2 regions of the Colwellia sp. PAMC 21821 genome follow, and region 2 is predicted to be linked to the other one. Evidence: predicted binding sites of a transcription regulator. Region 2 holds the regulator's gene; the other holds the start of a gene.
The links. Region 2 encodes sigma-54, which starts transcription at its own class of promoters, with help from an activator protein. Its sites were predicted from a motif close to GTTGGCACGNNNNTNGNNT; they were not measured.
Positions count from the first base shown of each region.

Region 1: the regulator sigma-54 is predicted to act here: its motif matches at 1,634-1,652, upstream of A3Q33_RS04490 (flagellar hook-length control protein FliK).

Region 1 is NZ_CP014943.1:1,076,669-1,080,095, reverse strand. Features, by position in the region: gene fliI (flagellar protein export ATPase FliI) at 1-1,039, shown strand, start outside; gene fliJ (flagellar export protein FliJ) at 1,123-1,557, shown strand; gene A3Q33_RS04490 (flagellar hook-length control protein FliK) at 1,714-3,427, shown strand, end outside.
Region 2 is NZ_CP014943.1:1,537,798-1,541,224, reverse strand. Features, by position in the region: gene rapZ (RNase adapter RapZ) at 1-578, opposite strand, end outside; gene ptsN (PTS IIA-like nitrogen regulatory protein PtsN) at 585-1,037, opposite strand; gene hpf (ribosome hibernation promoting factor) at 1,067-1,354, opposite strand; gene A3Q33_RS06500 (RNA polymerase factor sigma-54) at 1,390-2,898, opposite strand; gene lptB (LPS export ABC transporter ATP-binding protein) at 2,959-3,427, opposite strand, start outside.

The DNA.
Region 1 (3,427 bases), 460 kb from region 2:
CGGCGTCGGTAAGCCACTCGATGGTAAAGGCCCAATAAAAGCCGCTGATAACTATCAATACAACAGTAAACCCATTAACCCATTGTCAAGACGCGCTATTACAGAACCACTCGATGTTGGCGTTCGGTCAATTAATAGTTTCCTTACCGTTGGCGTAGGGCAACGAATGGGCTTATTTGCCGGCTCAGGTGTCGGTAAAAGTGTGCTTTTAGGTATGATGACACGGGGCACAACCGCCGATGTTATTGTCGTGGGGTTAATCGGTGAGCGTGGGCGAGAAGTTAAAGAGTTTATTGAAGAAATTTTAGGTGAAGAAGGTCGAGCACGTTCTGTGGTAATCGCAGCACCTGCCGATAATTCGCCATTAATGCGTCTTAAAGGCTGTGAAACTGCAGTGCAAATCAGTGAATACTTTCGCGACCAAGGCTTAAATGTTTTACTGTTGATTGATTCCCTTACACGATACGCGCAGGCACAACGTGAAATTGCCTTAGCGGTAGGTGAGCCACCCGCAACTAAAGGCTATCCGCCTTCAGTTTTTTCTAAATTACCACAGCTTGTAGAGCGTGCAGGTAATGGCGGTGATGGCCAAGGTTCAATTAGTGCATTTTTTACCGTATTAACCGAAGGTGATGACTTGCAAGACCCGATCGCAGATGCTGCCCGTGCTATTCTAGATGGTCATATTGTTTTGTCTCGAAAATTAGCCGATGCTGGGCATTATCCTGCGGTTGATATCGAAGGCTCGATTAGTCGCGTTATGCCAATGGTAACCAGCGAAGAGCATCAGCAGCTTGCTAGACAACTGCGCCAAGTTTATGCCCTATATCAAGAGAACAAAGATTTGATCTCCATTGGTGCCTATAGCAGAGGTACTGACCCAAGAATAGATCAAGCGATTGACCTACAACCAGTTATTCAGTTTTTCTTACAACAAAAAATGCTCGATATTATTCCATACGATCAAAGCTTAGCCCAGTTGCAGGAAGTATTAGCAGCCGCACAAGCGCACGCTCAACAAAATCAGCCTGCACAATGATCAAACTGCATAAATATCAAACAGCGCCAATATCAAAAAGCACAAGTATCAAAAAGCACAAGTATCAATAAGGAATTAAAGCCATGAAACAGTTGAACACCTTATATAAATTTGAGCTCGATAAAGAGCAAAAAGCGTCGCAAGCATTACAAGCCGCGGAATTTGACTATCAGCAAAATAAAGACCGTTTTAAAAATGTTAGTGATTATCGCTTAGAATATATGCGCCGGTTAAATCAGCGTTCATTAGAAGGCATTGATAGCGCAACATATAGCCATTTTCATGCTTTTATCGCGAAACTAGATAATGCAGCTCAGCAAGTTAAAATTGCGGTTCACCAGGCTAAAGCTCTAGTTGAAACCCGTAAAAAGCAATGGTTAGAGCAAAGACGAAAAATACAAGCGGTGGAATTGTTAAGAGATAAAAAACTTGCCATTTTGCAACTTGCCGCCAACAAACAAGAACAAAAAATGTTTGATGAAATAGCCACTCAACAATTTCTTCGACGTCAGCGTTAAACTCCCCCCATTACAGTCACGAATAGTATTCAATAGTGCCTAAATTTTTCAGTAAACCACGCCCATACAAACAAGTTCTGGAATGAATTTTGCTTAATTAACAATAGAAATAATTTATTAAATTGCGCTTAAGTCGATATTTAAGAAAGGTTTGTTATGTCTCAAGTAAATTTTTTGTCTGCTGATGTTGGCCAAACCCCTGATAAACAGGGTGCTAAAGGTGATTCATCAATAAAAAATCAAGCGAAAACCCAGGCATTTTCCGATGCTATGGAGCAACATTATCCAAGAAAAACCGTTGCTGAATCGGATAATAAAAATAAGCAAGGCGGCAATCTTACGTCTAAAGCGGCAGAACAACAGCAACAGCTTATAAGTAAAGACAGTGCATTAAAGCCTTTCAAGGGTAATCAAACCGGTGACACTCAAGCTTTGCCTTTACCGGCCAATGATGCGTCTTTATCCGCTAAAAACGATAATAGCCAAAATTCATCGATGCCTTTTCCTATTGATAATGAGTCCCAATTAGCAGCAAATAAAACGGTAAACGATGATGCTGATAAACTGCCAGTGCCCTTGCCAATAGATGATAAATCTTTAGTAACCTCACCAAAAGAGGGCGATGGATTTATTGTTCCTATAACGGTAGCTGCAAATGGCGAACAGTTAATTACTGGTGCCAAGTCTAAAGATTCTGAACATACACTGCCTGTTCCTCTTCCTGTAACACCATTAGAAGCAGAAATTAGAGCGATTGAAAAAGCTGGAGGAGCATTTAATGGCGACCCTAAAGCATCAAATAATCAGTCAAATTCATATGTCGGCGCTCAAACTCAAACGGTAAATAACGCTGCGAGTCACGTCGAAAAAGATGATGCTGTTGATTTATTAAAAATGTTGCAGGGATCACAGCAATTATTGACCAAGTCTGCGGCAGAAAATACCAGTGTTGAACTACAGGGTAAAATTACAGCGGCAGTTGATGAATCAATATTGGCCAACAATAAAAATATAATGCTATCAGAGCAGGCTAAAAATCTAACTGCAGAGCAAAACGTACTAGCAAAAAATGTTAAAGGTGAGCAAGTAACCGTGTTAGCAAATGCTAATAACACTCAACAAAATAAATTACTTGCAACTGGTGAAGCTAGCGCGAAACAGTTATCTGAGATTACCGCCGAAACTGTAGCAGGGGGCTTAGTCAAGAACGTTGCAAGTAGTACGTTAAAAAACTCTGCTGAGAGTTCGGCCCTAAATACAGCTCAGAATGTGGTTAACACTCCTGATGCCTCGAATGCTAAGCAGATAGCAACAAGTGTAGAGAGTGCAAACTTATTAGCTAGCGAGCAAGGGGGAGTTGATGAAGCCGACTTAATTGCAGAGCAAGCACGCATTCAGGCCTTGGCTCAAGAAGTGAATGCTGCAGATAAAAATCAAGAAGCTAAGCAAAATATTAAGCAAGAAACTCAGCAAGTAACTAGGCAAGAAGCTAGCAATCGAGAATTGCTAAGTAGTGCGACAGATAAAGATAGTGTATTAGATCTAGCGCAGGCTAAAAAAGTATCCGCGCCTGAATTAATCGCTGAGCAAAATACCGTTCATAAAGCTGTTGTTAGCGAAAGCAATGAAGTTAAAGTGCAAACGGCAGAATTGAAACAAGTCAATGTGGCCGACTCCAAACGTGCTAATGATAACGAGCCAGCACAAACGCGCACGGTTAATCAGAGTACGGCAGCTGCAATCAGCGCGTCGACTGCAGAGCCAAAGGTTGATGCTAATCAAAAACCTGAGGCAAATGAAGTTGTTGATAAACTCAGCAGTGCTAAAGTTGATGAACAAAAGTTAGCTAAAACTGAGGGTGAGAAACTAG
Region 2 (3,427 bases):
TTATCCCAAAAAGGGTTTGGTAAAAATCGCGCATCAAAAACATAGTCAGCATCTTGTGGTACACCATGTTTAAAACCAAATGACTCAAATACAACGACCATTGAGCCAGATTTTTTCCCCAAAATTCGTTCTCTAACTAAGTCGGCGAGTTGATGTGGCGTAAGCTGGCTAGTGTTGATATATAAGTGTGCTCGACTGGCTATTGGTTCAAGGAGCTTTTTCTCTAAGGCAATGGCTTGATCTAAGGCAATATTTTGTTTAATTAACGGATGTAAGCGTCGTGTTTCACTGAATCGACGAATAAGGTCACTATCATCAGCATCTAAATAAAGTAAGCTTAATTCAACCGCATTGGGCATATATTCAATGATTTCAGGCACATCATTAGGATCAGCGGGGAGGTTTCGCACATCGAGACTTACGGCTACATTCTCATAATCATTAATGACAGTATGGATGAGTGCAGGTAACAAGTTGACTGGAATATTATCAACGCAATAGTAGCCTAAATCCTCTAAAACGCGCAGTGCAACACTTTTACCTGACCCTGAACGGCCACTGACAATAATTAGCTTCATTTGTGTTTAACTCGCTTGTTGGATTAACTGATATAATTCTTGGTTACTTTCGCATTTACGTACTTGCTTGCAAAATTGCTTATCGCGAAAAATTTTTGCAATGCTCTGTAATGTACTGAGGTGGTTTTGACATTCTTCTTCAGGCACAAATAAGGCAATAAAAATATCAACTGCGCGATGATCAATAGCGTCAAAATCAATTGCTTCTTCTGTCGTTATTACCACGGCAATGGGCTGTGTAGCATTTTCCAAACGACCATGCGGTATAGCAATGCCATTACCTATGCCAGTTGACCCCATTCTTTCACGCTTAACTAGGCTTTCTAATAGCTGAAATGTGTCATGGTCAGCCAATTTATCGGCGGCCAGGCTACTTAAGTATTCTAGAATGCGTTTTTTACTGGAACCCGGTGCTGCACAAATAGTGCAGTCCGGGGATAAAATGTCTTGCAACTTCATAAACTTATAAAACCTAAAGCGACTTGGCGCTAATGTTTGTTAATTTTGCCTTTGTATTTCAGGATTTGGCGATCTAGCTTATCAATTAATGCATCAATTGATGCATACATATCATTATGCTCGGCCTTCGCGTGAACCTCTGAGCCACTTAAGTGCACAGTAGATTCGGCAATCTGATTCAATTTTTCTACGGTTAATACTACATGTACATTATTGATATGCTCAAAATGACGTTCTAGCTTTTCAAACTTGCCATTAACATAATCACGTAATGAGTCGGTAACATCGACATGGTGTCCAGTAAGATTAATTTGCATATGCTTCATTCCTCTTTTTTGGTGAATAAGACTGCCTACAATAGGCTTTTACGTTGATTTGACGGCGGTATAGAGAGCGACTCTCGATACTTGGCAATGGTTCTCCTCGCTACTTTTATACCTTGTTCAGCTAATATATCTGCGATTTTACTGTCGCTTAATGGCTTTGCGGGTATTTCGGCAGCGACGAGTTTTTTAATTAATTCACGAATAGCTGTTGAAGAGCACTCACCGCCATTTTCAGTACTTACGTGGCTAGAGAAAAAGTATTTAAGCTCAAAAATGCCTCTCGGTGTGTGCATGTATTTTTGTGTCGTAACACGAGAAATGGTTGATTCATGCATGTCTACAGCTTCTGCAATATCATTTAACACCATAGGTCGCATAGCTTCAGGACCATGTTCAAAGAAACCTTGTTGGCGTTGTACAATGCAATTTGAAACTTTTAATAAGGTATCATTGCGACTTTCTAAACTTTTGATAAACCATTTTGCTTCTTGTAAATTCGAGCGAATGAACTGACTATCAGCAGATGATTTCATTGACCTAGACATGGCGGCATATTGTTGATTAACTGATAATTTAGGTGCTGTATCGGGATTGAGCTCTACCGTCCAACGACCATTTTTCTTCTCAACGGAGACATCAGGAATTACGTATTGTTCTTCACTTTTTATGACGCTATCACCCGGGCGAGGATCTAAAGATTGGATCAAGCGAATAACTTCGCGTAATTGATCTTCTTTAATGCGCAATTTACGCATCAATTGTCGATAATCGCGATTACCAAGCAAGTCAATGTGCTCAGTGACGGCTAATTTACTTTCTGCTAGCCAAGGCGTATCTTTCGCAAATTGATTGAGCTGGATAAGTAAACACTCAGGAATTGAACGGGCAGCCACGCCAACGGGATCAAAAACGTTAATTCGTTTTAGTACCACTTCAACTTCATCGAGTTCTACATCGTCTATACCAACGCTTTCTAAGATCTCATCTGCGGTCACCGTTAAATAGCCGGCTTCATCAATGGCTTCAATAATGGCGATGGCAATGGTTCTGTCGGTATCGCTAAATGGCGTGAGTTGCATTTGCCACATAAGGTGGTCTTGTAGTGAGTCTTTCGTTTCACCCTGATAGGTATAATCTTCTGATGCGTGACCAACACCGCCGCTGCTAGCGCTAGCACTAAAGTTATCATCCCAAGTGCTATCACTGTTTAATTCTTCGGGAATATCGGTTTTGGCTAAACCTTCTGAGGAGCTAATTTCATCGATACTGGGGGCAGAATCTTCGCTACCATCGGAGGAGGCCATTTCTTTACTTTCGCCAACGCCTGCCGAGTATGCTTCTTCTAAATTGTCAGGGGTACTTTCAGAGTTATTATCAAAAGATTCATCAATTTCAAGTAAAGGATTACTTTCGAGTGCTTCTTGAATTTCTTGCTGGAGATCCAAAGTCGATAATTGCAGTAGCTTGATCGCCTGCTGCAATTGCGGGGTCATCGTTAATTGTTGTCCGATACGGAGTTGCAGAGTAGGACGCATTTACGTTTTCATTTCCCTGTTGAAATACATTAATTTTGTACCGCTTAAGTGTGTTATTCACTATAGCGTGAATTGTTCACCAAGGTATACATCTCTTACATGTTGATTCGCAAGTATTTGATTAGAATTACCTTCAGCGATCAGTTCACCATGACTAACGATATAAGCATGTTCACAAACATCGAGTGTTTCTCGTACATTATGATCAGTGATCAAAATACCAATGCCGCGTTCTTTTAAGTGTAGGATAATTTTTTTTATATCACCTACTGAAATTGGGTCAACACCAGCAAAGGGTTCATCAAGTAGAATAAATTTAGGGTCTGCCGCTAAAGCGCGAGCTATTTCAACACGTCGGCGTTCACCGCCAGATAAACTCATACCTAAGTTATCTTTGATATGACCGATGTTAAATTCTTCTAATAAATGTTCAAGTTTTTCTTCTCGCTCAACATCACTTAGGCTTTTACGTGTTTGTAAAATAGCCATAATGTTGTCATAAACAGATAACTTGCGAAAAATAGAGGCT